3 regions of the Streptomyces sp. T12 genome follow, and region 1 is predicted to be linked to each of the others. Evidence: riboswitches for the same ligand, from Rfam matches in the RefSeq annotation. Region 1 holds a riboswitch; each other region holds the start of a gene.

Region 1 (10,036 bases):
GGGCTGTCTGTGGGAGCAGGAATTCACCGTTCAGACGGCCGAAACGCACCGCGGAAAGAGGAACAAGTCACCAGAGGCTGAGTTGCTGCTGCCAACCGGCAAGCCGTGGGAAGTGACGTTCCCGCAGACGGATCCGGTGGTGTCGGAGATGGAGCCGGGCGACAAGGTCGTGGGCCTGATCTGGCACGGGCAGGTCGTCGAGGTCCGGGACGCCGACGGACGGCGGCAGCAGACGTCGTCCGGGCCCGTGGGCTGGCCCGAGGACCGCCTCGGCGGCGCGCTCGCCTGTATCTCGTTCGGCCTGACCGCCTTGGTCGGAGGACTGTGGCCACTCTTGGCGCGGGGCAAGCGGCGTCACGCGAAAGCAGCGACCGTGGTGCGGTGGCACGGCGTCGGCATGGGTGCCACAGCCATCCTGACGCTCTGGGCACAGGCGGCCAACGACTGGCCGATATGGGCGATCCCGGCGATCTGGGGGCCGCTCGCGCTGCTCATCCTGGCATCCACGGTGGCTTTCGCCCTCGCCGCCCTGCGCGGCGACTTGGACGACGACACCCCGTCCACCCCGCGAGTACCTCCGCCATCGACGGGCGGACCTGGCGGGACGGCAATGGGGGCAGGGAGCGGCCGGTCCTGATCCGGGACGCCGTCGGCTGTGATGCGGCGGGTGCGCGTGGCGGACACTGGGGTCAATGGGTTATGGCCCATGCGTGACGGCTGGTCAGCCGGTTTCCGCTTGTTCGGCTTGGGCCTCGGTGTGGGCGAGACGGCAGGACTCGGTGCCGGCCTGGTGATGGCGCCGTGGAACGTGAGTCGGTCGACAACGGCCGCGCAGAGGTGCTGGCCGTCGTAGGACGGTTGGGCGCCCCCGCGCCCCGGACAGTGCCCCATCATGAACGCCTTTTCATCGGCTCGGCCCACGCCGTGCACCTGTGTACATCATCGGCTCCCCCGAACCGGCACCCGGCGAGTGCGGTGACCATCCGGGTTCCCCGGCGCGGTACCGCAGCAGGTGCCCTCCCTGTCACAGCACGGGCTTCCCTCCGTCGGCGCCTCCCGGGACCGGTTCGCCGTCAGCAGGCTGAACCCCAACGGAGTGGGAACATGCAGCACGGTGTTCCTGTCGCGGACCGACGCGGTCAACCCTGCCTCCCGCAGGACCTTGACGTGTTCGCTGGCCGTCGCCGGGGTCACCCCCGCGCGCCGGGCCACCTCGCTCGTCGTGCAGCCGTCCTCCAGGGCTTGGAGCACGGCCGCCCGCCCGTGGCCGATGAGTCTGCCGAGCGTCCGGGTGCCGGCCGCCGCCTGCCGAGGCAGCCACCAGTGGTGTGTCCGGGCGACCGGATAGACCAGCACGGGCGGCAGGCGCGGGTCGGTCAGGGTGATCGGTGCCTGCCAGCAGAAGACGGAGGGCACCAGGAGCAGTCCCCTGCCCTCGAGACGCAGGTCGCGATCGAGTGGGTACTCCGCTTCCAGCAGCGGCGGACGCCAGCGAAGTGAAGGGCCCAGTGTCGACAGCAGCGCGTCGACACCGCCCCGCAGCATTTCCCGCGCGCGTACGGCCCGGTCGGCCTCGATCTGCGCCCGCACCGCGGACCAGAACGGCGTCAGGGCCGCATGGAAGTATCCGTGGAGCGCCTGCCCGAGGTTCTCCAACGCCGCGGGCTCACCGTCCGCGAGGGGACGCAGCCACGACGGCGCCGCCGTGAGCACGTTCATCTCCTCGCCCAGCCGCCGGCGAGGCGTCGACATAATCGCCCGGACACCTTCTGGCAGCCCCTGTGAGGCTTCCGCCGGATTGAGGAAATCGGGGAAGTTGCCGCGGGGCGGTGCCAGTGTTTTCACCAAGTGCAGTTGTTGAGGGGGCAGTCGCCGTAACCGGGCCCGTGCCTGCGTGCGCCAGGCCCCGAAGACGGCCCGACCCTGACGCGTCGCCAGAAGATTCGCACTGAGCACGATCTCCCACAAGGGGTCGGGAGAGGCGGCGACGCGCGTTCTGAGCAGGTCTTCGTGCGTGAAATGCACACGGAGCACGGGGAACTCTCACAATCGGTCATGCGATTGCCGAAGTATCTGCATGAAATGGTCGCTTGGATAAGCAGGTCCCGAAATATCCTTTCACGCCAACTCGCCACCGCATTCCCCCGGTCACCGCGCGCCACATGGCCTCGATGGGCGGCGTGCACGTCCATCCGACCCGTCACCAGCACCTTTCGGCGCACGCCGAATCACCTGGCAGGAGCCGTCGGTGACGGGCAGTCTGAGGGAGGTACGCGACCAAGACCTGCACCACCGGCCAAGGGGGAAGAACGACATGCACAAACGTGCTGCTATCGGAGCGGTGGTGGCCGCGGCTTTCACCGCCGTGTTGGCCACCGCGCCGAGTGCTTCGGCCGAACCCAATCCGCCCGGTTGCGCGAAGGAGTACTTCTGCGCCTACAGCGGAGAGAACCAGACCGGGCAACTCGTCATGAAAACCAAGGGAAACTGGACCGGCAACGTCGCCATCCGGTCGGTGTTCAACAACGGGGTTGCTTTTCCGGGCGCCGACCACGTCGACGTGACGTACACGTCGCCCGGGGGCGGCGGGGAAACGGCCTGCCTGCACTACAACCCCGGCCCCGGCGCCTACAAGGTGAACGCGGCTGCCGGCGTCCACATCACCAAGGTCGTATGGCGCGGCGAGTGCTGACTACGGGAGGGGTTCTCACCATGCTGACCGGAAAGCGACTCGCCACACTGGGCACCGGCACCGTCGCGGCGGCCTTCCTCGGCGTCCTCGCGGTCGCCCCGACCGCATCCGCGGAGCCGAACCCGCCCGGCTGCGCGAAGGGGAACTTCTGCGCCTACAGCGGCGCCAACCAGACCGGACGGCTCCTCCTCGCCGTCGAGGGCAACTGGTCCGGCAACCTGGCCGTCGGCTCCATCTTCAACAACGGGGTCGCCTTCCCGGGGGCGGACCACGTCGATGTGACGTCATTCCTCGGCGGCCAGCCGTCGACCGACTGCTTCCACTACAACCCCGGGCCGGGCAGGTACAAGGCCAACGCCGAGCCGGGGCTCACCATCACACGTGTCGTCTGGCGGGGCGAGTGCTGAGTCGGTGACACCGCGGTCGTACGGGCCGGCGCGGTCGTCGCGTCGGCCCGCACGGTCACAGACGACGCTCCACGTCGCGACAAGCAGACCCTCTACCTCGTCAACTCGCTTGCCCTCCCCCGCTGGTGCGGGGCAGTGGATACGGCACCATCCGTAGATTCCAGCGGCCACCCCGGCCGGTGAGCTGGAAGGCGGCCAACGGCGGAACGTCGATCCGCCAGAACGACTGCTGGGGTGCTCCCAGCGCATGCACCACCGCGGCACGCGCCACGGCCTGTTCCACCACGCTCAGCACCTGCCCCGCATCGGCCGGCAGCGCGTCCAGCCAGGCGGCGATCCGACGGCACACGTCCGCCACGGATTCGCCGCCGTGCGGGGCCGCGTCCGGATCCGACATCCATACGGCGAGCCCGGCACCGTCGCCGGCCGCGACCTCGTCGAGGGTCCGGCCCTGCCAGCTGCCCATGTCGAGGTCCCGCAGCGCGGGTTCCACGACAACGGCGTTCCACCCCAGGGCCTGTGCTGTCTGCCTGCACCGCTGCGAAGGCCCGGTGTACCTGGCGCCGGCCACCGGCAGCATTCCGGCGGCGGCCCGCGCCTCCCGCAGTGCCCGCTCGTCCAGGGGCGCGTCCGCGCCGAAGCGCACGTCGCGCTCGGTGGACGCAGCCGAGCACAGCAGCGTGAGTCGCACGGTCATGAAAGGCCCTTCCCACGAGGTCGGTTCATCGTAGGTGGCGTACGCCATGTTGGCCGAAGTTCATATTGCCCCTACCATCTGGGGCGACAAGGACGACAGCGCCACGGAAGCCGGTGCAAGCCCGGCACGGTCGCGCCACTGTGTGCCACCCGGCCAGCCAGGCGAGGGTGGTGAGTCAGACCCAACGCTGTCGTCGAGTGCTCCACACGACGCGGGACGCGATGTTCCCGAGGAGGTCTCGCCATGGCGCAGTCCACTGCTGCCCCCACTCCCACCACTCAGACCCTCACGCCGCTGCCGCTGCGGGCGATCGCCCCCTGGGCCGTCTTCTTCGGCGTTCTGATGCTGGTCCTGCTGTACTTCGTCGGCGCCGAGCAGGGCGCCACGGCCGTGGTCTCCGGTGAGGGTGTGCACGAGTGGGTGCACGACGCCCGCCACCTCCTCGGCTTCCCCTGCCACTGACGGAGCCGCTTCCATGAACTCCGTCACCGTACGCACCTTGCTGGTGCGCGGCATGCTCGCCGGCCTCGCCGCCGGCGTGGTCGCCTTCGTCTTCGCCTATCTGGTCGGGGAGGGCCCCGTCGACGCGGCCATCGCGTTCGAATCGGCCAACTCCCATGAACACGGCGGCGAGGAACTCGTCAGCCGTACCCTGCAGTCGACGGCCGGTCTGGCCACGGGCGTGCTCGTCTTCGGTGTCGCCATCGGCGGCATCGCGGCGCTCGCGTTCTGCTTCGCGCTCGGGCGGATCGGCCGGTTCGGCGCCCGGGCGACGGCCGGGCTGACCGCGCTCGCCGGGTTCCTCCTGGTCTACCTGGTCCCGATCCTCAAGTACCCGGCGAACCCGCCCGCCGTCGGCAACCCCGACACCATCAGCGAGCGGACCGTCCTGTTCGTCGGGATGATCGCGCTGAGCGTGCTGCTCGGCGCAGCGGCCATCCTGCTCGGCCGCAGGCTCGCCCCGGCGTGGGGCAACTGGAACGCCTCCATCACCGCCGGTGTCGCCTACGTCGCGGCGATCGCGGTCGCGATGGTCGTCCTGCCAACCGGGGACAACACTCCGAAGGGCTTCCCGGCGAACGACCTCTGGGAGTTCCGCGTGGCCTCGATCGGTATCCAAGCCGTGCTGTGGGCGGCGTTCGGGCTGGCGTTCGGCTTCCTGGCCGAACGCGTCCTCGAACCGCAGCCCGCCCGCGGCCGTGTTTCCACGCTGGCCGCCTGACCGTCGGAGACATTCGGCGGGGTCTGCCGGGGGCGCGCCCGGCAGACCCCGCCGTTTCTCGTCGCATCGCCTGCCGGGCACCTGCCGTTCGTGGGACGCCTCCGCCGCCCTGGCTGAACGCTGGTGATTCAGAGCACCGTCAGCCGATGCAGGTGCCTCCCAGGGGCGCCGCTTAAGCCGCCGTAGTCTGCGAGGGCTGCTCGGGCTCGTTGTCGGTCCACCGGTGGCGGCGAACGTCCACCTCGGCCGGCCTACCCCGGGATGAGCAGCGACGCCTCCTCGGCGCCCTGCCCCGGGGCCAGCTCGAGCCACCATCCCTGCGCCATGGTCATGGCCGTAACCCTGCGCAGAGCGCGTCGGCTCCGCCTCTCACGTCACAAGCGGGGCTTGTGTGTCGCGGCGAAGGCGTCGGCGTCAGTCAGGTCGAAGTCTCCGTGATCGCTGCCCAGGCCCTGTGCCACCAGCGCCGCCGCCGTGCAGCCGAGGACGGCGGAGTCGTACGGGGTGCGGCCCAGGCCCATGCCGCGCACGAAGCCGGCCGAGAACGCGTCGCCGCAGCCGGTGGTGTCCACCACGTCGATCGCGAAGGCGGGCACCTTCTCGGTGCCCTGCGGAGTTGCCAGCAGCGCGCCGTCACCGCCGCGAGTGACCGCGACCAGGCCGGCTCCGGCAGCGAGGAGCTTGTTCGCGCCCGCTACCAGGTCCTCCTCGCCGGTGAAACCGAGGACCTGGTCCTCGTTGGGCAGCATGTGGTCGACGTACGGCAGAGCAGAGGCGATCTGCTCGAAGCTTCCCAGCACGCCGGGGGCGAGCAGGTCCACCGAGGTGACCACGCCGTGCTCCTTGGCGTACGACAGGATGCGCGTGGCCGCCTCGACCCCGATCAACTCGGGGCCGCCGAGGTGGAGGTGGGTCGCTTCGGCGATCGCCTCCCAGGGCACGTCGTCGGGACCGTAGGTGATGTTGGCGCCGAGCAGGTGCAGGGACGGCCGGTCGCCGTTGGGGCGGATGGGCAGGACGCTCGCGGAGGTGGGGGTGTCCGTGCGGCGGACGAGGAAGCGGGTGTCGATGCCGGCCGCGCCCAGCAGTTGGACCAGCATGTCACCGGTGGGGTCGGAACCGATCGCCCCCGCGCTGCTCACGGACGCGCCCAGCTTGGCGAGGGTCAGTGCGGTCCCGCCGGCCGTCCCGGCGGCGGTCATCCTGATGTCCTCCACCAGCGTCGCGCCCTGGGCCTCGGGTATCGCCTCCACCGGCCGCACCAGCACGTCCAGCACATGCACGCCCATCGTGACGACCTTCATCGGTTTCCCTCCTGCGCAGGTGGTACGGGGTGGGTGGTGCCGTAGTTCCGGGCGAGCGCGGCCTCGATCACCGCGAGTTGCTGGTGTTCGTCGAGGACGCGGGGCGTTCCGAGGGCGGCCGCGTGCTGGTAGACGCCGCACGCCCACTCCAGCAGCAGCGCGTGCTCGACCGCCTTGCCCAGCGTCGGAGCGTGGGTGAGCGCGCCGTGGCTCGCCATCAGCGCGGCACTGCGGCCCTGAAGTGCGCTCAGGACGGACTCGGCGAGCTCCGGGGTGCCGAAGGTGGCGTACGGGGCTACGCGTATCGAGCCGCCCAGGGTCAGCAACTGGTAGTGGATGCAGGGCAGTTCGTCGAGCACGCAGGACAGGGCCGTCGCCATCGGGGCATGGGTGTGGACGACCGCGCCCGCGCCGTAGCGGCGATAGACGCCCAGGTGCAGATCGAGTTCCGAGGTGGGCTCGAACGTCCCGGCCACGACCTTTCCGTCGAGGTCGACCACGCTCACCTCGTCGGCCGTCAGGTCGGCGAGCACCGCGCCGGTGGCGGTGATCGCGACACGGTCGTCGACCCGCATGCTGACGTTGCCTGCCGTGCCGATGAGCAGGCCCTGCGCCCCCAGTCGACGGCACGCTTCGGCCACGGCGGCGCGTTCCTGACCCAGCACCGAGCTTGAGTCGGTCATGTACGCGACGGTAACGTAAACCTGAAACAAAGTCACGTTCATGTTCGGAGGCCGCACATGGGGGACCCGAGGGCCCCGGAGCCCGGCGGCACATGGCACGTTCCGCTACGCCGCACCCCGCAGCAGGCGCGCAGCAAAGCCCGCCTGGCCCGCGTCCTTCAGGCCGCGGAACGTGTCCTGGTCGGCGAAGGCGTGCAGGCACTGACCACGACGCGCATCGCTGCGGAGGCGAAGGTCTCGGTCGGTTCTCTGTACCAGTACCTGCCCGACCGCGACGCGATCATCGACGCCCTCGCGGCCGGCTATTTCGCCCGGCTCGAGACGGCCATGGACGATCTCGTCCGCGCCGCGGCCGACGAACAGTGGGACGACCCCGTCGGCGTGCTCATCGACGCCTACGCCGCCATCTACCGCACCGAACACGGCTTCCGGGCCCTGTGGTTCGGCAGCAGCCTCACCGAGCAGACCCGCGCCGCCGACCGCGCGCACAAACGCCGGATGGCGGAAGGCGTCCGTCTCATCCTGCTGGCCGTCGGCATCGCCCACGACGACGAGACGCTCGGCCGAGCCTGCCACGCCGCGGTCCTCGCCGCCGACGCCCTCGCCCAGGAGGCCTTCCGCCGTGACCCCGAGGGTGACCCGGGCCTTCTCGACGAAGCCAAGCTCATGCTGCGCGGGTACCTCGCCGGTATCGCCGCCCGCCATGGAGGACACAAAGCCGCGACATGACCGGCAGAAGTACGGCGGACCGGGCCTCTGCCATCCTGGCGACGTGCCGAAACCCACTCCCGTCAGCCCCGACGCTCCCACCCTCATACCCACCCCCCTCCTCACCCAGCAGTGGCTCGACCTCGCCTTCGTCCACTGGGCCGTCGAACCGGACGCCGTGGCGGGGCTGTTGCCGAAAGGGACCGTCCCGGACACGCATGACGGGGTCACCTACGTCGGGCTCGTCGCCTTCCGGATGCACCGCGTCGGCTGGCTGCGGCTGCCCGGCGTGCCGTATCTCGGGACCTTTCCCGAGACCAACGTGCGCCTGTACTCCGTGGACGCGCACGGGCGGCGTGGCGTCGTGTTCCGGTCGATGGACGCCGGACGGCTGATCCCGGTCGTGATGGGGCGCGTCGGCTTCCGGCTGCCGTATCTGTGGTCCCGGATGAGCGTCCGCGCGGTCGGCGACACCGTCACCTACACCAGTTCCCGTCGCTGGCCCGGCCCGCGCGGCGCATCCAGCCGCATCACCGTACGCACCGGTGAACGCATCGAGGAGCCCACCGGGTTGGAGCACTTCCTCACCGCCCGCTGGGGCATGCACAACGCGTTCTTCGGCGGGCCTGAGCCGCTGGCGTACCTGCCCAACCACCACCCCCGATGGCCGCTGTACCGTGCGGAGCTGATCACCTGCGAGGAGAACCTCGTCACGGCGGCCGGGCTGCCCGCCCCGAGCACCGCCCCCGTCAGCGTCCTGTACTCCCCCGGCGTCCCGGTCCGCCTCGGCCGGCCGGCCCGCCCGGCGGGCATCCCCACGCCGTGATCCTTGAGCGCGTGTCGAATTCCGCAGCTCCGCGCCGACGTATCGGATGAGGGCTGGGGCCGCGCTCCGCGGCCGGAAGAGCCACCAGCCCAAAAGGGTTTCCCGGCAGGGAAGCGATCGTCGACAGCCGCTCACCGCGATGGATGTGGACATCTCCTGCGGCGCCATCGTGGACCAGGACGCCGCGACGCGTCGCGGCCGGAACTCCTGGCGCCCGCGCGAACGCGAAGGGCCCGGACCGGGAAGACCGGTCCGGGCCCCTGGGGAACGTCTCCGCGTCAAGCGCCGTTCCGGTGCGTCGTCACCGTCATCCGGTGCGGCGCCTCGTGCGCATGAGCAGCAGGAAGCCGGCCATGAGGAGGACGGCGCCGACCGCGGCGGGCCACAACGTGCTGCCCGTCTCGGCGAGATTGCCCCCGACGGCCTGCGGCTGTGTGCCGCTTCCGGTGTCAGATCCGTCGCCGGCGGCGGAGGGCTGCGTCTGCGCCGGAGCGCCGCCCGCGTCCGCGTCGTCGTTCCCCGAGCCGCCCTGTGCGGGGGCGGTGGCGTCAGCGTCGGCCGACGGGGTTCCGTAGGACTTGGGCGCCACCGTGCTCGACACGGTGGGCTTGTCGTCCTTCGCCGGGTCGGTGGCGGGTGCCTCGTTCCCGGGCTCGTCGCTCGCGGGTGCCTCGGTGGCCGGCTCCTCGGTCGCCGACTCCTCGGTCGCGGGGTCTTCGGTGGCCGGCGGCTCCGTCTGCTCGTTCCCTCCGTTGCCGTTGCCGTTGCCGTTTCCGGGCTCCGGCTCGTCGTCCCCGGCCGGCGGAGTGCCGGGAGCGTCGGTCGGCTGCTGGGTCGGCTCGTCCTGGCCCGGGTCACCGCCCTGGTCGGCTCCCGCGCCACACTTACGGCCCTCGTTGATGCAGTCGACCATCTGCCCCATCAGGTCCTCGGCGAAGACGTTGATGAAGTCGCCGTGGTCGGTGACCGGCTTGTGCAGCTGCTCGGGGAAGGAGTCCACCGCGAACAGCGGGGTCGTACGGCCGCCGTCCTGGAGGCTCGGCGCGTCGACGTCGTACACGATCCGCTGCACGAGCTGCGGAATGGCCTTGAAGCCGTTCTGGCAGCTGCCGTCGGCGGCCGCGAACGCCACGTGGGTGCGGTGGTTGGCGCTGTCGATGTTCTGTCCGTCCCAGCAGCTCTGGAACTTGAAGGTGCGCACCACGTCGCTGCCCTGCGGGCACAGCGGGTACTTGTCCTTCAGCTGCCGGTCCTCGAAGCCGGTGCAGCTCCAGGAGGCGTTGGCGTTGGCGGTGCCGTTCACGAACGCCTTCGCGTCGCCGGTGATGATGCGCAGCAGGCGCGGCATCTCGGTGACCTTGCTGCGCGGGTTGCCCACGAACGTCAGCGTCACTTCCTTGGGCGTGACGATCTCGCCGGCGTTGCCCTCGATACCGCCGCCGGGAGAGTTCGCGTCCTGCTCCTGGTTTCCGTTCTGCAGACGTATCACGGGCCAGT
Region 2 (10,036 bases), 8.2 Mb from region 1:
ACGGCATCCACGGCCCCACCCCGCCCGTGAGCAGGGCGGACGCGAACATCGTCACCGCGCCGAGAACGAAGCCGAAGCCGGGGCCGAGGACCCGGCCGCTGAGCACCATCAGGAAGAACATCGGCTCGATACCGGCCGTTCCGGCGCCGAGGGGGCGCAGGGCGGCGCCGGTCGCCGCCAGCACGCCGAGCATCGCCACCGCCTTCGGGCCGAGCCCGGACTCGGAGATCGTCGCGGCGACGACGGCGACCAGCAGGAGAAGCAGGCCGGTGAACAGCCACGGGGCGTCCTGCGCGTGCGCGCTCACCTGCGAGGCGGGCGGGGAGAGGAAGGGCCAGCCGAGCGCGGCCACGCCGACCGCGCTGACCAGGACGAGGGCGGCGATGGAGCGGGGTCCGAGGCGGACGGCTCGGGCCTGGCGAGTGGAGCGGCCGGTCATGCGAGGGCCTCCCGCACCTCGGCGACCGTGAGCCACTTCTGCGGGGCCAGGATCTTGGCCACCTGCGGGGCGAAGGACGGCGAGGCGACCACCACGTCCGCTGCCGGGCCGTCCGCTATCACCTCGCCGTCGGCGAGGAGCACGACCCGGTGGGCGAGTTCGGCGGCCAGCTCCACGTCATGCGTGGCCAGCACGATGGCGTGCCCCTCGGCGGCGAGCCCGCGCAGAAGGGTGAGCAGGCGGGACTTCGCCGCGTAGTCGAGGCCACGGGTCGGTTCGTCGAGGAGGAGCAGCGCCGGGCGGGCGGTCAGGACGATCGCCAGCGCGAGTGTCAGGCGCTGGCCCTCGGAGAGGTCGCGGGGGTGGGTGTCGTCGCAGATGTCCGGGAGGAGCTCGGAAACCAGGGCGCGGCAGGTGCCGGGCGCCGCGCCCACGTCGGCGTCGGCGGTCGTGCACTCGGCGGCGACCGTGTCGGCGTAGAGGAGGTCGCGGGGTTCCTGCGGGACCAGGCCGACGACTCCGCCGAGGGTGACAGCACCTGCGGAGGGCTTGACCAGGCCGACCAGCGTGTTGAGCAGGGTGGATTTTCCGGCGCCGTTGCGGCCCATGAGGGCGATGGTTTCGCCGGGGGAGACGGTGAGGTCTACGTGGCGTAGGGCCTGGGTGCGGTCGCGGGTTACGGCGAGGGCTTGTACTTCGGCCGCGTGGGGGGTTGTTGTGGTGGTGGGGGTGCGCCTTCGTCGGAACCATCGGCGGTCGGTGGTGCCCAATAGCTCGGGGGGCTCGGATTGTTGGCGGGTGCGGGTTCGTTGTGGTTGATCGCGCAGTTCCCCGCGCCCCTTAGCGGCGATGTAGTTCCGTTCCTCAAGCCGTTGCCGTAGGGCTGGCGCCATGCGGCGTGCGTCCCTCACCGTCAGAGGGAGCGGGGACCAGCCTGCGAGGCGGCCGAGGTCGACGACCGGGGGGTACACCGGGGATACGGCCATCATCTCCGCCGGGGTGCCGAGGACGGGGGCCGCGCCCGGAGAGGACAGCAGTACGACCTGGTCGGCGTACTGGATGACGCGCTCCAGGCGGTGTTCGGCCATCAGGACCGTCGTGCCGAGGTCGTGGACCAGGCGTTGGAGGACCGCGAGGACCTCTTCCGCGGCCGCGGGGTCCAGGGCCGAGGTGGGCTCGTCGAGGATCAGCGCCCTGGGGTGCGGGGTGAGTACCGAGCCGATCGCGACGCGTTGTTGCTGGCCGCCGGAGAGGGCGGCGATGGAGCGGGCGCGCAGGTCGGTCAGGCCCAGCAGGTCGAGGGTCTCCTCGACGCGGCGGCGCATGACGTCCGGGGCGAGGCCCAGCGACTCCATGCCGTAGGCCAGTTCGTCCTCGACGGTGTCGGTCACGAAATGGGAGAGGGGGTCCTGCCCCACCGTGCCCACCACGTCGGCGAGTTCGCGCGGCTTGTGCGTGCGGGTGTCGCGGCCGGCCACCGTGACGCGGCCGCGCAGGGTGCCGCCGGTGAAGTGCGGGACGAGCCCGCTCACCGCGCCGAGCACGGTGGACTTGCCGACGCCCGACGGGCCGACGAGCAGCACCAGTTCACCCTCCGGGACCTCGAAGTCCACGCCTTGGACGGTGGGTTCGGTGGCACCGTCGTACGTCACGGAGACGTTCTCGAAGCGGATCACGACGGCTCCTTGAGGGCGGGACGGCGGGGTGCGGGGCTGATGAACGCGGGGAGCAGGCCGAGGAGGACGGCCGCCGCGGGCCACAGGGGGAGGGCGGGTGCGACGAGGGGGACCACGCCGGGGTGCAGGGCCGCCGGGTCGCGGGCGGCGGCGAGGGCCAGCAGGGCGGCGACGGCCGCGCCGGAACCGGCGACCAGCCAGGCGCGGGCGTCCCAGCGGTCCGGGCGGTAACGGGTGCGCAGGGTACGGCGACCGCCGAGCCGCAGCCCCGCGAGCGCGGCGACGAGTCCGGCGAGGAGGACCGGGAGGCCGTACGTGCCGCCCTCGGCGGTCAGCAGTCCGTACGTTCCCGCGCAGACGCCGAGCAGTCCGCCGAGGGTGAGCGCGGTGGTCGTACGGCGGACGCGGGGCGGGACGTCGGCGCTGCGGCCGTAGCCGCGGGCGTCCATCGCGGCGGCGAGGGCGACCGAGCGCTCCAACGCGCCCTCCAGGACCGGGAGTCCGACGTGCAGGAGGCCGCGGATACCCGTGTCGGGGCGGCCGCGCAGACGGCGGGCGGCACGCAGGCGCTGGACGTCGGCGATCAGGTGGGGGGCGTAGGTGAGGGCCACGACCACCGCCACGCCCATCTCGTAGAGGGCGCCGGGGAGGGACTTGAGGAGGCGTGCGGGGTTGGCCAGGGAGTTCGCCGCGCCCACGCAGATGAGGAGGGCGGCCAGCCGCAGGCCGTCGTAGAGGGCGAAGAGGAGGGTCTCGACGGTGACCTTGCCGCCCAGGCGGATGCCCTGCGCCCAGTGCGGCAGGGGCAGTTCGGGGAGGGTGACGATCACATGCGTGCCGGGGATGGGGGAGCCGAGGGCCACGGCGAAGACGAGGCGGATGAGGAGAACGGCCAGGGCGAGCTTGGCGAAGGCCGTGTAGGAGCGGGCCCAGGGGGCGTCGGGGCGGCAGGTCGCCACTACGTAGGCGGAGGTCGCTATGAGGAGGGTGAGGAGGAGGGGGTTGGTGGTGCGGGTGGCCGCGGTGCCTAGGGAGAGGGACCAGAGCCACCAGGCGCCGGGGTGCAGCTGTGGCCGTGCCCTCACGTCCGCCGCCGCCGTGCCTGCCAGACCGCTGCCGCGCCGAGTACGGCCACTACGGCGATTCCCGCCACCAGGCCCAGCGAGGGGCCCTCGTCCGACGTCTCTCGATTCTCGGCGGTCGTCTTCTCGGGGGCAGTCGGCTTCTCGCCCTCCGCGACCTGCTCCCCGCACCCCTTCTCCGGATACCCCGAGATCGCGCACAACAGGGCGTTCGTGTCGTACCGCAGGGGCTTGGCCACCGCGGCCAGGGCCTCCGCCGTGGTCGCGTCCGGGGCCACCCGCGCGCATGCCGTACGGCGGGCCGGTGGCGTCTCGCCCGACGGGGCGTCCGCTGCCTTACCGAAGTCGATGACCAGGGCCACCCGCTTCTTGCCGTCCTGCGCGGGCGTCCTCGCGCAGATCACCGCGAACTCGGCCGCGCCCCTCGGCTTCGCGGCGTCCTTCGAGTCCTCGCTCACCGCGAAGCGGAAGCCCTGGACGTCGCCGTCGGAGGGGCGGGCGAGGGAGGGGCCCTGGGTGGCGTAGGCCCAGGTGTCGCCGTCGCGGTCCCAGAAGGACCAGTAGCGGTAGCCCGTCGCGTGGGCGGCCTGGGCCGCGCCGGTCAGGAGGACCAGCGCGGTCAGAAGGAGGGTGAAAGCGCGGCGGATCACGGTCACTTGCCCTTATTGCGGCCGCTGATCAGGAAGCCGACGCCGATGCCCGCGACCAGGCCGACGCCGACGATCCACCAGACGCTGACGCCGTTGTCATCGTCCTTGTCGGCCTGCTTCTGGACGTCGCTCGCCGTGGGCGACTTGACGGCTGGGACGAACTCGGGGGCGGGGCCGGTGGCGGTGAGGCGCTCGACCAGGTCGTCGCCGGTGCCGTCGAAGTCTCGTACGTCGAAGCCGGTGTTCGCGGCGAGGATCAGCTGGGCGTATGCGGCCGGGCCTGCCTGTTCGGCCCACTGCCGGTAGTGGGAGCCCAGCCAGCGCATGGCGTCGGCCGCCTTGTCGCCGTGGCCGGCAGTGGACAGGGCGAGGACTGCGTCGGCGGTGTTGCCGTAGTCGGGCTGGTTCTCGGCGCCGGGCATGGCCGACGTGAGGTGATCGTCCTTGGCCAGGGCCTTGACGAGGTAAGCGGCGCCGTTGCGCGCGGCCTGCTCGGGGTCGGCGGCGTTCTTGCAGGCGAGGGCCTCGGCGGTGGGCTTCGGGGCGGCACCGGCGAGCGTCTTGCCGAGCGCACCGACCACGGCGGCGGCCGTCGCGTCCGCGTTGGCGGCCAGCTTGCCCTTCTTGTCCGGCTGGAAGGCGAAGGCGCCGCCGCCGTCCTCGCCGCACGGGATGGCGAGGGACAGCAGGGCGTCGTACGGCGACCTGCCCCCCTTGCGTACGTCGCCCGGCTTCTCGCCGACGGCCGTGAGCGCACCGATCACGACGGAGGTCGAGTTCGCGTCACTCGGGCCGCCCACCGCGTACCCCCAGCCTCCGTCCTTGTTCTGCACGCTCTTCAGCCAGGCGACCGCCTTGCCGGTCACGGCGTCGTGCCCGCCGAGCGCGGCCAGGGCCTGGACGGCGGCGGCCGTGTTGTTGGTGTCGACCGGCGTCTTCGCGTCGCACGCCTTCGAGACGTCGGCGCGGAACGGGGCGAATCCCCCGTCGGCACACTGCTGCCCGGTCAGCCACTCCACGGCCTTCGCCGCCGGCTTCACACCCACCGTGTCCAGGGCGAGCAGCGCGAGGGACTGGCGCCATACACCGTCGTACGTCGGGTCGGTCGTGCCGTACAAGCCCGTGGGAATCGCCACGGACGGTGACGCGGACGGGGCGGAGTCGGCGGCGGTGACGGGCGTCGCCGTACCGATCACGACGGTGGCGGCCAGGACCGCGGCGCTGCGGCGGACGTACATGATCGGCGGGTGCCCTTCCCTAAGGGGAACCGGGCAGCACAGGGGGGACCCCCGGGCGGCTCGGCTCCGTATACCTCGACGGTGCCGTGCTCCGGCCGGCTGCCGGGGCACGTGAGCCGGTCACGAACCGTACGGGGCGATCCGGCTCACCGGCCTTTGACGACCGGTTCACGGTTGCGGGGTCAGCGCCGGATTTGCACCGGCTTCCCCCTGTACGGGCGTGATGACGACGCCGTCACTCTACCGGCCCGTAGGGAAACGGCTGAGGGGAGGTGGTGCGAGGCCTTCATGGCCTGGGCGGGCGCGGGGTCGGTCCGGCGAAGGCGAGATGGAGGATCCGGGCGGACAGGAGCCATGTGCCGTCCGGCGGCCTGCGGAACGTGTCCTCGTAGTGCCCCACCTGGACCGGGGGCCCCGGCGGGACCAGGCCGCCCTCGTGGCCGTCGACGCGGTACGTCGTGAAGTACGAGGTCGACGTCGCGGTGTCGGGGGACGTCACCGTGACGAGGATGTTGGACATCAGGCGCCGCGAGAGACGGTCGGCGGGGCGGGAGCCGAAGTACGCGCGCAACGCGTCCCGCCCCTCGACCAGCCGCTCACCCGCCGGCCACTCCCAGGTGCCGTCCTCGGTGAACAGCTCGCCGACGGAGGACGGTTCGCCGAGGTCGAGGCGGTGGACGAAGTCGACGACGATGCGCTCGCAGGCGCGTTCGGCGAGCAGCCGGTCCACAGGATCCATGGCGTTCATGGTCATCTCTATACGGCCACGTACGTCACCGGTTCACTCCCGGCCACCGCCTCCGCCCTCCCCAGCTTCACCAGCCGCCGCAGATGGGCCTCGGCCTCCGCGATCGCGATGTTCCGTGATCCGTACGGGATCTGGTCCCAGGGCCGGTTCCACTCCATGCGCTCGGCGAGCTGCCAGGGGGTGAGGGGCTCGGCGAGGAGGGTCAGGAGGTCGGTGAGGCGGGACTCGTGGTGGAGCAGCAACTCCCGTACGCGGGCGCCGGCGTCGGTGAAGGCGTGCTGGTGGGCCGGGAGGATCTCGGCGGGGGCGAGGTGGCCGACGCGTTCGAGGGAGGCCAGGTAGTCGCCGAGGGGGTCGGTGACGGTGGTGTCGTCGGGGTCCTCGTACAGGCCGATGTGCGGGGTGATTCCGGGGAGCAGGTGGTCGCCGGAGAACAGGCGGCCGTGGCCCGGGAGTTGAGCCGGGTGTTCCTCCTCCAGGTGCAGGCAGACATGGCCGGGGGTGTGCCCCGGGGTCCAGATCGCGCGCAGGCGGCGGCCGGGGAGGTCGAGGAGGTCGCCGGGGACGATCTCGCGGTCGGGCGCGGCGGGGGAGAAGCCGGGCAGGGTGCTCCGGCGGCGGGCGGTGCGCAGCGGAGACACGTGGGCGTCGGGGGCGCCGGCCGCGGTGAGCTTGTCCGCCATGTAGGAGAACCAGCGCTCGGGGCGGGTCGCGCGGGTGCGCCGCACGATCGCCGCGTCCGCCGCGTGCATCGCGATCCAGGCGCCGGAGGCCTCGCGCACCTGGCCGGACAGGCCGTGGTGGTCGGGGTGGTGGTGGGTGATGACCACGCCGTGGATCTCACCGGGCGCGGTGCCGCATGCCGCGAGGCCCTCGGCGAGGGTGTCCCAGGAGGCCGGGTCGTCCCAGCCGGTGTCGATGAGCACCGGGCCGCGGTCGGTGTCGACGACGTACACGAGGGTGTGGCCGAGCGGGTTGTCAGGGATGGGGACCTCGATGGACCGGACGCCGCCGCCATGGTCGTACACCTGCGCCATGGGATCCCCAATCGCCGCGCCACGTTCCGGCCACCGGCCCACTATAACTAGAACAGGTTCCGATGGGAGCCTGAGTCACCTGGCTGTCGGGTCACTCGGGTTCGGCGTTCCGTACGCGCTCCGGCGTCCAGTACTCCCTGATTTCCTCCGGGCTCTTCGTCTCCCGGTGCACGGACACGCCGTTCTCGCGCTTCACGTCACCCCAGGTCGACGCCATCCATACGGCGCCGCCGACGGCCACCGCCAGTGCCGTGGCGAACACCGCCCAGTCGCGCGCGCGAACTGCCATCCCGTGCCCCCTCGCTGTCTCGCTCAGCGTAGGGGCGAGGTGTGTGCGCTCCGTGGACTCCTCCGGGTAGAACTGGTATCAGTTCCTGAAACAGCGTCAGAAACCAAGGAATCCCGCTCCAGCTCCGCAGGAGGCGTCGGCCATGACCGAGCTCGTGGAACACGGACAGCTGTTCATCGGCGGGGAGTTGACCGACCCCCTGGGCAAGGACGTCATCGAGGTGATCTCGCCGCACACGGAGGAGGTCATCGGACGCGTGCCACACGCCTCGCCGGCCGACGTCGACCGGGCGGTCGCGGTCGCGCGCAAGGCGTTCGACGAGGGGCCCTGGCCGCGGATGTCGCTCGACGAGCGGATCGAGGTCGTCACCCGCATCAAGGACGGGATCGCCCTGCGGCACGAGGAGATCGCCCGCGTGATCTCCTGCGAGAACGGCTCCCCGTACTCCTGGAGCGTCCTCGCGCAGGCGCTCGGCGCGATGATGGTGTGGGACGCGGCGATCACGGTCGCACGGAACTTCACGTACGAGGAGACGCGCGACGGAGTCCTCGGCAAGATCCTGGTGCGGCGCGAGCCGGTCGGGGTCGTGGCGGCCGTCGTCCCCTGGAACGTCCCGCAGTTCGTCGCCGCCGCCAAGCTCGCGCCCGCGCTGCTCACCGGCTGCACGGTGGTGCTCAAGCCGTCGCCGGAGTCGCCGCTCGACGCTTACCTCCTCGCGGAGATCGCGAAGGACGCCGGGCTGCCGGAGGGCGTGCTGTCGATCCTCCCGGCGGACCGTGAGGTGAGCGAGTACCTGGTCGGGCACCCGCGGATCGACAAGGTCTCCTTCACCGGCTCGGTGGCGGCCGGCAAGCGCGTGATGGAGGTCGCGGCCCGCAACCTCACCCGCGTGACGCTGGAGCTGGGCGGCAAGTCGGCGGCCGTGGTCCTCCCGGACGCGGACGTCGAGGCGACGGTCGCCGGTGTCGTCCCGGCAGCCTGGATGAACAACGGCCAGGCGTGCGTGGCCCAGACGCGCATCCTGCTGCCCCGCTCCCGCTACGACGAGTTCGCCGAGGCCTTCGCCGCGGCGGCCGGCGCGCTGGTGGTCGGCGATCCGCTGGACGCGGCGACCCAGGTGGGCCCGCTGGTGGCGCAGCGGCAGCAGCGCAGGAACCTCGACTACATCCGGATCGGGCAGGAGGAGGGCGCGAAGATCCTGACGGGCGGCGGGCGTCCGCCGGGCCTGGAGCGGGGCTGGTACGTCGAGCCGACCCTCTTCGGAGACGTCGACAACTCGATGCGGATCGCACGCGAGGAGATCTTCGGCCCCGTGATCTGTCTCCTCCCCTACGGCGACGAGTCCGAGGCCGTGAAGATCGCGAACGACTCCGACTACGGCCTGAGCGGCAGCGTCTGGACGGCCGACACCGGGCACGGCATCGAGGTCGCCCGCCAGGTCCGTACCGGCACGTACTCGGTGAACACCTTCAGCCTGGACATGCTGGGCCCGTTCGGCGGCTACAAGAACTCCGGGCTGGGCCGCGAATTCGGCCCCGAGGGCTACGGCGAATACCTGGAGCACAAGATGATCCACCTCCCGGCGGGCTGGGAGGCGTAGGGGATGGGTGACCGCTGGCACGTCGAGGTCGACCGGTCGGTGTGCATCGGCTCGGCCCAGTGCGTCCACCACGCCCCCGACGGCTTCCACCTCGACACCGGCCGGCAGTCCCATCCGGCCGACCCCGAGACCGACGCGAACGAGAAGATCCTTGCCGCGGCGGAGAGCTGCCCGGTGGAGGCCATCGTGATCACGCTGCTGGGGAGCGGGGAGCCGGTGTTCCCGCCCGAGGAGTAGTGCCGTCCGAGGAGTCGTCCGATTTCGCCAAAAAAATTACCATTGCAGGTGGTTCTTTCCTCGGGCGGAAGTTCTATCCTGGAAGTCGGCCTACGGGACGAGTGAGGGAGTTCGAACCGGAGTAGCCGACTCTGGCGGGAAGCAGACGGCTTCCGCTGGGGCCGACGTCGACGGTCCGGGCTGAGAGGCCGGAAAGTCGGAAGACCGAGAGGTCGGAAGACCGGAAGGCGACCCCCATCACCTGATCCGGGTAATACCGGCGAAGGGAACCCGTCTCGTAGGTCCTTCGTGTGCTCGTAGGTCCTTCGTGTGCCTAGGCCCGGGCCTCCGGCTCCGGCGCCGTCAGGTCGATCAACCGGCACACCGTCTCGATGTCGATCTTCACCTGGGCGATCGAGGCGCGGCCCGAGAGCCAGGTGATCAGGGCCGAGTGCCAGGTGTGCTCGATGACGCGGACGGCGGAGAGCTGCTCGGGTGTCGGGTTCGCCAGGCCCATGGCGTCCAGGATGATCACCGTGGTCTGGCGGGAGACCTGGTCGACCTCGGGCGAGACACTCCGGTCGGCGAAGGTCAGGGCCCGGACCATGGCGTCGGCCAGGTGCGGCTCGCGCTGCAGCGCGCGAAAGGCCCGCATCAGCGTCTCCGCCACCCGCTCCGCCGCCGTCTCCCCCTGCGGCGGCTTCTTCCGCAGCGTGCCGTGCATGTGCTCCAGCTGGTCCTGCATCGTGGCGACCAGCAGATGCACCTTGGACGGGAAGTAGCGGTACAGCGTGCCGAGCGCCACCTGCGAGGACTCCGCGACCTCCCGCATCTGTACGGCGTCGAAACCACCCCGGCTGGCGAGCTGCGCGCTGGCGTGCAGGATGCGCCGACGCCGGGCCTCCTGCCGCTCGGTGAGGGGCGGTGAGGCAGGGCTTGCGCTACTGGCTTCCGCAGGCATGGATCCCGTTCCGTGACAGTCGGTGAGGGTGAGTGACCGGACAGCATGCCAGGGCGTCGGTCGTGGCGTGAATCACCTGATCCATCGCTCACAGCGGCGC
Region 3 (10,036 bases), 8.9 Mb from region 1:
GCGGAAGACCGACGTCCGGAAGGGTGCATATACGGATACATCACCCTCTTCACCTGCTTGGCCGGAGATCGATCGGGATTCAATGACCTTCCAGTAATCTCTGGGGGATTTGTCGTGCACGTCGCCATTCCGGGGGGAAATATGGCCCGTGATCGCAAACCTTTCCGTCACCGCTCCCGCCTCATAGCGGCATCCGTGGCAGCGCTCACCCTTGGGGGGACCGCACTCGCCGAGATTCCGGCCGCGGCGGCCGGCAAGCCCAAGGGACATGACGTCTCGTCCCACCAGAAGAACGTCGACTGGCAGAGTTCGAAGGCGAAGGGCGCCCAGTTCGTCTACGTCAAGGCGACCGAGTCCCACACCTACCGCAACCCGTACTTCAACCAGCAGTACAACGGCTCCCGCAGCGCGGGTCTGGTGCGCGGCGCGTACCATTTCGCGCTGCCGAACAAATCGTCGGGCCAGGCGCAGGCGGCACACTTCGTGCGCAACGGCGGCGGCTGGAAGTCGGACGGCTGGACTCTGCCGCCCGCGCTCGACATCGAGTACAACCCGTACAGCAAGCACAAGTGCTACGGGCTGAGCAAGGCGAAGATGGCCACCTGGATCCAGTCCTTCAGCAACGAGGTGAAGCGGCTGACCGGCCGCCGCCCGGTGATCTACACCACCACGCACTGGTGGAACACCTGCACCGGCGCCAGTCGCGCCTTCGCCTCGAATCACGCGCTGTGGATAGCCCGCTACGACTCCGCGACCGCGGGGGCGCTGCCGGCCGGATGGCAGTACTGGACCATCTGGCAGTACGACAACGGCAGCGGCAGCCTGCCGGGTGACCAGAATCTCTTCAACGGGTCCCTGACCCAGCTGAGGAAGTTCGCCCGAGGCTACTAACCCTTGGGGCGCCTGGGCCGCGCGTTGACCAACGGGGCCGACGGAGCAGGAACCTCCGCTTCCGGCGGAACAACCCCCTCCTACGGACACCGTGCGGCCTGCCTCAGTTCATCTTCCGTTCACTCAGGTTACCTACGTTCGTCCAGCCAATGACCTCGAACGATTGCCTGGGTAAATGGAAAACTTCTCGCTGATCCTCGCGATTGTGGTGGTAACCGCACTTGCGTTCGATTTCACGAACGGTTTCCACGACACCGCCAACGCGATGGCCACGACCATCTCGACCGGTGCGCTCAAGCCCAAGGTCGCGGTGGCCATGTCCGCCGTGCTGAACCTTGTCGGCGCCTTCCTCTCCGTGGAGGTCGCCAACACGATCTCCAAAGGTCTCGTCGACGAGACCGGCATCCGTCCCGAGGTCATATTCGCCGCGCTGGTCGGCGCGATCCTCTGGAACCTGGCGACGTGGCTGGTCGGCCTGCCCTCCAGCTCCTCGCACGCCCTCATGGGCGGCCTGATCGGCGCCACCGTCGCCTCGGCCGGCATCGGCGCGGTCCACGGCGACGTGCTCGTCACCAAGGTGCTGATCCCGGCGATCGCCGCCCCGCTGGTCGCGGGCATCGCCGCGCTGCTCGCCACGCGCCTGACCTACACCCTCGGCAAGAAGGCCGACGGCAACGCCTCCAAGAAGGGCTACCGCGCCGGCCAGATCGCCTCCGCCGGCCTGGTCTCCCTGGCCCACGGCACGAACGACGCGCAGAAGACGATGGGCATCATCACCCTGGCCCTGGTCGCCGGCGGCACCCTCGCCCCCGACTCGGACCCGCCGCTGTGGGTCATCCTCTCCGCGGGCCTGGCCATCGCGCTGGGCACCTACCTCGGCGGCTGGCGCATCATCCGCACCATGGGCAAGGGCCTGACCGACCTCCAGCCGCAGCAGGGCTTCGCCGCCCAGACCAGCGCCGCGACGGTCATCCTGGCCTCCTCCCACCTCGGCTTCTCCCTCTCCACCACGCACTCCGTCTCCGGCTCGGTGATGGGCGCGGGCCTCGGCCGCAAGGGCGGCGTGGTGCGCTGGTCGACGGCCACCCGGATGTTCGTCGCCTGGGGCCTCACGCTCCCGGCCGCCGCCCTGGTCGGCGCACTCGCGGAGTACGTGACGGGCTTCGGCGCCTGGGGTACGGCCCTCGTCGCGATCTTCCTGATCGGCTCCAGCGCCGCCATCTGGAAGCTCTCCCGCCGCGAGGTCATCGACCACACGAACGTCAACGAGACCGACGAGCCGGCCGGCGTCGTCACCACGGCGATGGCCGCCGTGACCCCGCCGCCCGCGGGCAGCACGGCGACCGAGGAGCTGGCGGCCACGATCCCGGCTCCGTCCTCCGAGTCGGCGCCTTCGCAGGCCACCGTCTGACCCCCACCCGGTTACTCACCCCAGTTACCCAGGAAGAAGAATCATGAAGATCGACTGGGCGGCCCTCGGCTCCGTCTTCGGCGTCAGCCTCGTGGTCACGGTGGCCCTGGTGGGCCTGTTCACCCTCGGCATCGCGGGCCTGTCCCGCCAGGAGAAGGCCTCGGCCCAGGGCGGCTCGGCCGCCCTGGCGGTCACCGGTGCGTACGCGTGCTTCGCGGCGTGTGCGGCGGCCGTGGGGTACGGGATCTATCTGATCGTGGCCTGAGTCGGCTTCGTCTGACATACGGCACGCACCGGGCGGGTGCGGGGACGACTGTCCTCGCGCCCGCCCGGTCGGCTTTTCTGGGCCGCTACGGGCACGGCGAGTCCGTCACCGATCCGGCGCGGTCGAGGATGAGCCGCTCCTCCGGGGTGTACGGGGTCCACTGACGGCACAGGGCCTTGTGCCAGGCCTCGGGGTCCAGGGGGATGGTCAGCTCGGAGTTGCCGTGGTGGTAGGTGACATGGTCGGCCGTCAGGTGGGTGCCGTCCGGGGGGCCACCGAACGGGAACGTGACATACGGTTCGCGGTCCCCAGGTCGCCACAAGGACAGGCCGCCGTCAATGTTGGCCAGGAGGAGAGTTCCGTCGTCGGCCAGCGTCACCGCGGACAAGAGGTCGTCCGTCTCGACGGCCGGTCCCACGCGCTCGCCGGTCTCCACGTCCCATCGCTGGATGGTTCCGGCGTCCAGCGGGGTGGCGACCGTCCGGCCCCGCGGATCGAATGCCAGACTTCTCGGATACCTCCCTGTGTCCGCCACCGTGATGCCGGTTTCTCTGCGTGCCTGCCCGGTCTCGGTGTTCCAGCTGACCAGTTCGCCGCTGCTGTGACCGACCGCCACCTCGTCACGGGGTCCGGGACGGACGGCGAGCCCACGGCACAGTTGTCCCGGCTTGCCGCAGGGATCTTCGTCCAGGACCGTGTCCACGCCCGACGCGACGTCGTACCGGACCAGGCCACGGTCCGCCAGGATCGCCACCTCGCTGTCCTGGAGGGGAACGACCGCGACGGTGCCCGGAAAGGACCGCACCCGCATGTCCTGCGGGCTGTCCGGATCTACGACGGCGACCTTGTCATGGGCCCAGACGACCAAGTGGTCGCCGTCCGTGGTGAAGAACCCCTGGGGCGTCTCCCCTTTGAATCCCTCGAGCGTCACCGGCTCCGCTCGGCTTTCCTCGCCCCGGCGGGCCACGACCAGTGTCACAGGCGTCGTGCCGTTGCTGCCGGCGTTCTGGATGTGCGCGCGGTACTCGCCTCCCAGGCTTCTCATGTACGAGGAGCCCTCCCCGCTCTCGACACCAGGCTCGGGGTCCGGCAGCGGCATGCTGTGCTCCTCCCGCGTCCTCAGCACCAGCAGATCTGACCCGGAGGCCACCAGGATGCGCGGGGTGGCCCCGGCCTTCTCGCCTGGGAGGACACCGACGGGCTCCTCCTCGCCGGTCGCGCGCCGGGCGAAGCCCGGCACGCGGTACCGGCTGCCGGTCTCCACGTCGACCACCTCGTACGGGCTCACCTGGGTGCCGTTCCTCACCTGCGCATAGCGACCGGTGAGGTCCGAACCCTCCGGCTCGACGGCCAGGAACCGCCGTCCTGTGACACCACGGGAGCCCGTCAACCGCTTCAGCTGATGCCACCCGTGCCCCCGGTCCCTGACGACCCCGGTGCCCCGGTGGGAGAGCCATTCGGCGTCCGCGACCGTGCGCGAGTTCCCGCCCGTCACCAGGTTCTGCACCCGGGCTTCCCCGCCGCGCTCGTACCAACTGAGATAGACCACCTCCCGGCCCTCCGCGACCAGCGCGGCGTCGTTCGCCTCCGGACCGCTCGGCAGCCCCTGCTGCGACGCCTTCCGAGGCTTTCCTGTCCGGCTCTGCCAGACCTGGACACGGGAGCTGCGCGCCGCCCCTCGCTCGGCGAGATGGTCAGCAACGAGGCGCAGCAGCAGCCGACCGCTGTCCGAGAAGTCGAGCGCCGCCGTGTGGCCCATGCGCCCGGTCCCCAGTACAGGCTGGTGACCGGTCCACACGTGTCGGTGGGCGCGTACGTCGTAACAGTGGACCGACCCGTCGGCGGACACGATGGCCAGCAGCCCGCCGTCATCGCTGAGCTCGGCGCGTTCGGGAGCTCCTCCACCGGTCAGACCCGGCACCTGCCACCAGCTCGCCCGCCCGTCGGCGAGCCCCGTCCACACCCGGGCGTGCGCGACGCCGTCCCGGCTGGCGGACGTGGTCACGACCGTGGAGCCGTCCGGGGTGACGTCGATGCTCCGGATGGGCTCGGATCCTTGCCCCGCGTGCCCGGAGATCACCGACATGCCGCCGAGGTAGGCCTGAAGCAGCGCCTGCCGAGCCTCCTTGGCGGGTGCGTTGTGCCACGCGGCCACGGACAGCCGCGCGGCCATGCCCGGATCGGTCGTCGCCAGCCGGGCGGCCTCCTCCGTCAGCCGCCGGGACGCCATGGTCCGCACACGTTCCTCCAGGGCCAGTCCCCCACGCCATGTCTCGACCGCCAGACAGCCCGCCACCAGCGCCAGCACGACCATCACCGCTGCCGCCAGCCGCCACCACCGCAGGCCCCGTTGCTGATGCCTGCGGCTGAGCTGCACATAGTCACGCTCCGCCGGTGTGATGTCCTCGCGGTGATCCGGATCCCCCAGCCACTCCAGCGACGTGGCCAGCATCGTCCCCCGCAGCAGCGCGCCCGGTTCCTCCCCCGTCTCCTTCCAGTGGGCGAGTGCCTGCAACAGCCGTTCCTGCCAGGCTCGGAAGTCGCGGGAATCGTCCAGCCACTTTTTCAGGGGGCCCCAGGCGCGGACCAGTTCCTCGTGGGCGAGGTCGACGATGGGGTCGTCGTCGGGGCCGTGGGTGATGCGGATGAAGCGGGTTCGGGTCGCCAGGGCCTCGGCGGCTGCCCGGAGTTCGGGCGGCAGGGGCGCTAGGCGTACCGGCTTGCGGGTGAAGCCGCCCGCGTCGTCGGGGCGGGCGAGCTGGGTGAACAGGCGGCGGACCGGGGCCTCGCCGTGCGCGACGATGACCTCGCCGACCCGCTGCTCGGCGTGGGCGGACAGGGCGCCGGCGACACCGCCCAGGGCCTCGTAGCCGGAGTGGGTGAGGCGGATGCCCTTCTCGTGCGCCCAGAGTTCCGTGAGGGCGAACTCCACCAGAGGCAGATGGCCCGGTTCGTCCTCGGCGTCGTCGACGATGCGTTCGGCCAGGCCGGTGTCGAGGGTGAGGCCGGGGACCCGGGCGGCGGGTCCCTCGACGGCACGCAGCAGGCCCGATCGGCCGAGTGGCGCGACCACTTGGGCACAGTCGCTGAGGAAGCGGGCGGTGCCGGGGTCGGCGAGCTCGTCCAGGCAGGACGAACGCAGGGTGGCCACCACGCGCAGCCGCCGCCCTTCGGCCGGGACCGAGACCATACCGACCATCAGGGCAAGCAGGGCGCGGGCGGTGGCCGGTTCGGCGGCGACGGTCTCCTCCAGTTGGTTCAGGAAGAAGACGTGGCCGCGAGGGCCGCAGTGGTCGAGCAGACGTCGTCCGAGTTCGGCGGGGGTCGTGCCGTCGGCGGAGTCCAGCAGGTCGGCCAGGACGAGTGCGGCGCGCTCGTGCTCGACGACGGCCAGGGCGGGGCCGGGTGCGGCGGGCGCGGGGTGGGCCGGGACCGTGCCAGGACCGGACGGGCGTGCAGAACCGGACGCAGACGTCGAGCCCGGCTCTGGACGAGGGCACGGCACTGCCCAGGGTCCGGAAGCGGAGCCAGCCGCAGCAGAAGCGTCGCCGCCCGGCCCTGCGGATGCGGCTGCGGCTGCGGAGGTCCCCGCCTCCAGCACCCCCACCACCGCCCGGGCCACCGTCACCGACGCCCGGGTACCCGGCAGGGGGCGGAGCTCGCAGACGGTGAACCCCTCGGCCCTCAGACGGGGCAGGACTCCCGCCCGTACCAGGGAGGTCTTCCCGCTGCCGGACGGGCCGACGACCGGCACCACCAAGTGCCGTTCGACCGCGTCGAGGAGCCGACGGGTCTCCTCCTCACGGCCGAAGAAGTACTCCGCGTCCTCCTCGCGGAAGGCGTCGAGCCCTTGGTAGGGGCAGCGGCGCAGGCCCGGCTGGAGGTCCAGGAGGGCGGCGGCCGGGATCAGATACGACGTCACGGCGGAGGCACCGCGGTCGGTCGCGACCGTCATGCCGATGACCGCGCCGATGTCCTCGTCCCAGACCGGTGCTCCGCTGCATCCGGGGGCGATGCGGTGGGCCGTGCCGTCCGTCTCCATCGAGATCCAGCCCTGGCTGACCGCGCCGAGCAGCCGGCCGCCGATCCAGGCGCCGTGCTCGGCGCTGGCGGGGAAGCCGAGGACGCGGAAGCGGTGGTGCCAGACGTCGCCGGCGTCCGCGAGAGGGACCGCACCGGCGGGCGCCCCTTCCGGCAGCCTCAGCAGTGCGATGTCCCCGGTGCCGTCCCCCGCCACCGGCCGCCAGGCCGACACCGACGCCTCGTACCTCACCGCGCCCGGCCGCAGCGGGAACTCCACGGTCACCGGCGCCGCGGGCGGCGTCGACGACCCCGCGTCGGTGCCCAGCGCGTCGGCGACGACATGGGCGCAGGTGGCCACCGTGCCCGGTGCCAGCAGGAACCCGGTCCCGACGGGCCGCCCGTCGCCGCCGCACACCCGTACCACCGTCGCGCCGAACTCTTCCAGGAATCGAGCGGATTCTCCCGGTACACCGGTGTCATCAATAGTCATACGGTTTGGTGGAGTTCCCCCCGGCTCGTAGTGCTTCGTACGACGTATTGGAGGTCCCGCCGCCCCCCGCCGCAACCGGCTTCACGCAACGCCACCCGCCACGGGGAATTGACTCCGAGTCGGTCCTCTGGGCCCTGGCGACGTGCTAGCCGGTGTCACTCGTGTGGGGTTCTGCACACTCTCCCCTCGCAGGTCAACGGCAAGTTGACGCCCCTTCCAACCCCGTGGTGGACTTCCGGAGCCATGTACGGCGGCAGAAGAGGAAGCCGGTGGAAGTCCGGCGCGGTCCCGCCACTGTCACCGGGGTAGAAAGCCCCGGGAGCCAGGAACTCTCGCCGCCGGTCTCGTCGAACCAGGGCGTGGACACCCTGAGTGAGGACATAACGCGATGCTCGCCTGCCGATCGACATGCAGTATCAGACCCGCGTCTGACCCAGCGGTCGGCTGACCCCGATGCGTGCCGATCGCGTCTTCGCGTACGGCGCCGCCGCCGGACTTCTCGGTGATCTGCTGCTCGGCGACCCGCGCCGGGGGCATCCGGTCGCCGCGTTCGGGCGGGCTGCCGCTGCGGTGGAACGGGTGTTGTGGCGCGACCACCGCGCGTGGGGTGCGGTGCACACCGCCGTGTGCGCCGGAGGCGCCGCTGCGGTCGGGGCGCTCGCCGCTCGTGTCGTACGTACCTCCCCTGCCGCCTCCGTCGCGCTGACCGCCGCCGCCACCTGGGCCGTTGTCGGCGGGACCTCGCTCGCGCGCGAGGCGCGGGGCATCGGGCGGGCCTTGGACGCGGGGGACGTCGAAGGGGCCCGGGAGCGGCTGCCGCATCTGTGCGGTCGGGATCCGCAGGCGCTCGACTCGGACGGGATCGCCCGGGCCGTCGTCGAGTCCGTTGCCGAGAACACCTCCGATGCCGTCGTGGGGGCTCTCGTGTGGGGAGCCGTCGGTGGTGTGCCGGGGCTCGTCGGGTTTCGGGCCGTCAACACCCTTGACGCCATGGTGGGGCACAAGTCGGCCCGGTATCGGCGGTACGGGTGGGCTTCGGCCCGGCTCGACGACGTCGCCGGGTGGCCGGGGGCGCGGCTGACCGCCGTGCTCGCCGCTGTCGCCGGGGGCGATCCGCGGGGGGCCGTGGGAGCCTGGCGTGCCGACGCCGCCAAGCATCCGAGTCCCAACGCCGGGCCGGTCGAGGCGTCGTTCGCCGGGGCCCTCGGGGTGCGGCTGGGCGGGACCCTGTCGTACGGGGGGCGGGTCGAGCACCGGCCCGTGCTCAACGGTGCCGCCGGGCGCGCCGTCGCCACGCACGACATCGAGCGTGCCGTACGGCTCTCCCAGCGCGTCAGTTGGCTTGCGCTCGGCGTCAGTGTCGCCGTGCGCCGCATCGTGAAGGGGCGTACGTCATGACGGGCGGTGGGCTTCTCGTCGCCGGTACCACTTCCGACGCCGGCAAGAGCGTCGTCACCGCCGGGATCTGCCGGTGGCTGGTACGGCAGGGGGTCAAGGTCGCGCCCTTCAAGGCGCAGAACATGTCCCTCAATTCGTTCGTGACGCGGGAGGGGGCCGAGATCGGGCGGGCGCAGGCCATGCAGGCACAGGCCTGTCGGGTCGAGCCCACCGCGCTGATGAATCCCGTGCTGCTCAAGCCCGGTGGCGAGCAGAGCAGCCAGGTCGTGCTCATGGGCAAGCCGGTCGGGGAGATGAGTGCCCGTGGGTATCACGGCGGGCGGCAGCAGAAACTCCTCGGGACGGTGCTCGACTGTCTCGCCGAGTTGCGGGGCACGTATGACGCGGTGATCTGTGAGGGGGCCGGGAGCCCGGCCGAGATCAATCTCAGGCGGACCGACATCGTGAACATGGGGATCGCCCGGAATGCCGGGCTTCCTGTGGTCGTGGTCGGGGACATCGACCGTGGTGGCGTCTTCGCCTCCTTCTTCGGGACCCTCGCCCTGCTGTCGCCCGAGGATCAGGCTCTCGTCGCGGGGTTCCTCGTCAACAAGTTCCGGGGGGACGTCAGCCTCCTGGAGCCCGGGCTCGACATGCTGCACGGGCTCACCGGGCGCCACACCTACGGCGTCCTGCCCTTCCAGCACGGCCTGGGCATCGACGAGGAGGACGGGCTGCGGGTGTCGCTGCGCGGGGCGGTGCGGGAATCCCAGGTCTCCTCGCCCGTCGGCGAGGACGTCCTGCGCGTCGCCGTCTGCGCCATCCCCCTCATGTCCAACTTCACGGACGTGGACGCCCTCGCCGCCGAACCCGGTGTGGTCGTGCGGTTCGTGGACCGGCCCGAGGAGCTCGCGGACGCCGATCTCGTCGTCGTTCCGGGTACGAGGGGAACGGTCAAGGCCCTTGAGTGGCTCCGGGAGCGGGGGCTGGCCCAGGCCCTGCAGCGCAGGGCCGCCGAACAAAAGCCCCTCCTCGGCATCTGCGGCGGCTTCCAGGTGCTCGGCGAGCACATCGAGGACGAGGTCGAGAGCCGCAGGGGCCACGTCGACGGGCTCGGGATCCTGCCCGTGCGGGTGCGGTTCGCCCGCGAGAAGACCCTCACCCGGCCGACCGGGGAAGCCCTCGGCGAGCAGGTCGAGGGGTACGAGATCCATCACGGGGTCGCCGAGATCAGCGACGGGGCCCCCTTCCTGGACGGCTGCCGGGTCGGTCAGACCTGGGGCACGCACTGGCACGGCTCGCTGGAGTCGGACGGTTTCCGGCGGGCCTTTCTGCGTGAGGTGGCGGCCGCCGCGGGCCGTCGCTTCGTGCCGGCCGCCGACACCTCGTTCGCCGCGCTGCGCGAGGAGCAGCTCGACCGGCTCGGCGATCTGATCGAACAGCACGCGGACACGGACGCGCTCTGGCGGCTCATCGAGTCGGGCGCGCCGCAAGGACTGCCTTTCATTCCACCGGGAGCGCCCGCATGAGCACTGTGTTGTTGTTGTCGACCGCCGACACGGATCTGCTGGCGGCCCGG

Evidence for each region. A riboswitch is a leader RNA that binds a small molecule or an ion and turns the genes downstream of it on or off. The one in region 1 is predicted to bind cobalamin.
Region 2: it holds a riboswitch for cobalamin, as region 1 does, so the genes downstream of both, PBV52_RS13215 (prenyltransferase/squalene oxidase repeat-containing protein) here and PBV52_RS50095 (CbtB-domain containing protein) in region 1, are expected to answer to the same signal.
Region 3: it holds a riboswitch for cobalamin, as region 1 does, so the genes downstream of both, PBV52_RS10170 (cobalamin biosynthesis protein) here and PBV52_RS50095 (CbtB-domain containing protein) in region 1, are expected to answer to the same signal.

The regions. Positions count from the first base shown of each region.
Region 1 is NZ_CP117866.1:11,198,475-11,208,510, reverse strand. Features, by position in the region: gene PBV52_RS50120 (hypothetical protein) at 1-637, shown strand, start outside; gene PBV52_RS50115 (winged helix-turn-helix domain-containing protein) at 940-1,752, opposite strand; gene PBV52_RS50110 (peptidase inhibitor family I36 protein) at 2,249-2,692, shown strand; gene PBV52_RS50105 (peptidase inhibitor family I36 protein) at 2,713-3,099, shown strand; gene PBV52_RS50100 (histidine phosphatase family protein) at 3,200-3,796, opposite strand; cobalamin riboswitch at 3,856-3,982, shown strand; gene PBV52_RS50095 (CbtB-domain containing protein) at 4,040-4,258, shown strand; gene PBV52_RS50090 (CbtA family protein) at 4,272-5,018, shown strand; gene PBV52_RS50085 (carbohydrate kinase family protein) at 5,393-6,322, opposite strand; gene PBV52_RS50080 (class II aldolase/adducin family protein) at 6,319-7,005, opposite strand; gene PBV52_RS50075 (TetR/AcrR family transcriptional regulator) at 7,063-7,734, shown strand; gene PBV52_RS50070 (YqjF family protein) at 7,778-8,539, shown strand; gene PBV52_RS50065 (DUF1996 domain-containing protein) at 8,847-10,036, opposite strand, start outside.
Region 2 is NZ_CP117866.1:2,959,526-2,969,561, reverse strand. Features, by position in the region: gene PBV52_RS13235 (ECF transporter S component) at 1-439, opposite strand, end outside; gene PBV52_RS13230 (ABC transporter ATP-binding protein) at 436-2,115, opposite strand; gene PBV52_RS13225 (CbiQ family ECF transporter T component) at 2,112-3,200, opposite strand; gene PBV52_RS13220 (SCO2322 family protein) at 3,197-3,847, opposite strand; gene PBV52_RS13215 (prenyltransferase/squalene oxidase repeat-containing protein) at 3,850-5,085, opposite strand; cobalamin riboswitch at 5,199-5,342, opposite strand; gene PBV52_RS13210 (nuclear transport factor 2 family protein) at 5,372-5,824, opposite strand; gene PBV52_RS13205 (MBL fold metallo-hydrolase) at 5,842-6,870, opposite strand; gene PBV52_RS13200 (hypothetical protein) at 6,962-7,159, opposite strand; gene PBV52_RS13195 (aldehyde dehydrogenase) at 7,302-8,759, shown strand; gene PBV52_RS13190 (ferredoxin) at 8,763-8,996, shown strand; gene PBV52_RS13185 (TetR family transcriptional regulator) at 9,310-9,936, opposite strand.
Region 3 is NZ_CP117866.1:2,285,300-2,295,335, forward strand. Features, by position in the region: gene PBV52_RS10150 (lysozyme) at 142-891, shown strand; gene PBV52_RS10155 (inorganic phosphate transporter) at 1,067-2,302, shown strand; gene PBV52_RS10160 (hypothetical protein) at 2,346-2,567, shown strand; gene PBV52_RS10165 (trypsin-like peptidase domain-containing protein) at 2,653-7,080, opposite strand; cobalamin riboswitch at 7,292-7,435, shown strand; gene PBV52_RS10170 (cobalamin biosynthesis protein) at 7,534-8,478, shown strand; gene PBV52_RS10175 (cobyric acid synthase) at 8,475-9,986, shown strand; gene cobN (cobaltochelatase subunit CobN) at 9,983-10,036, shown strand, end outside.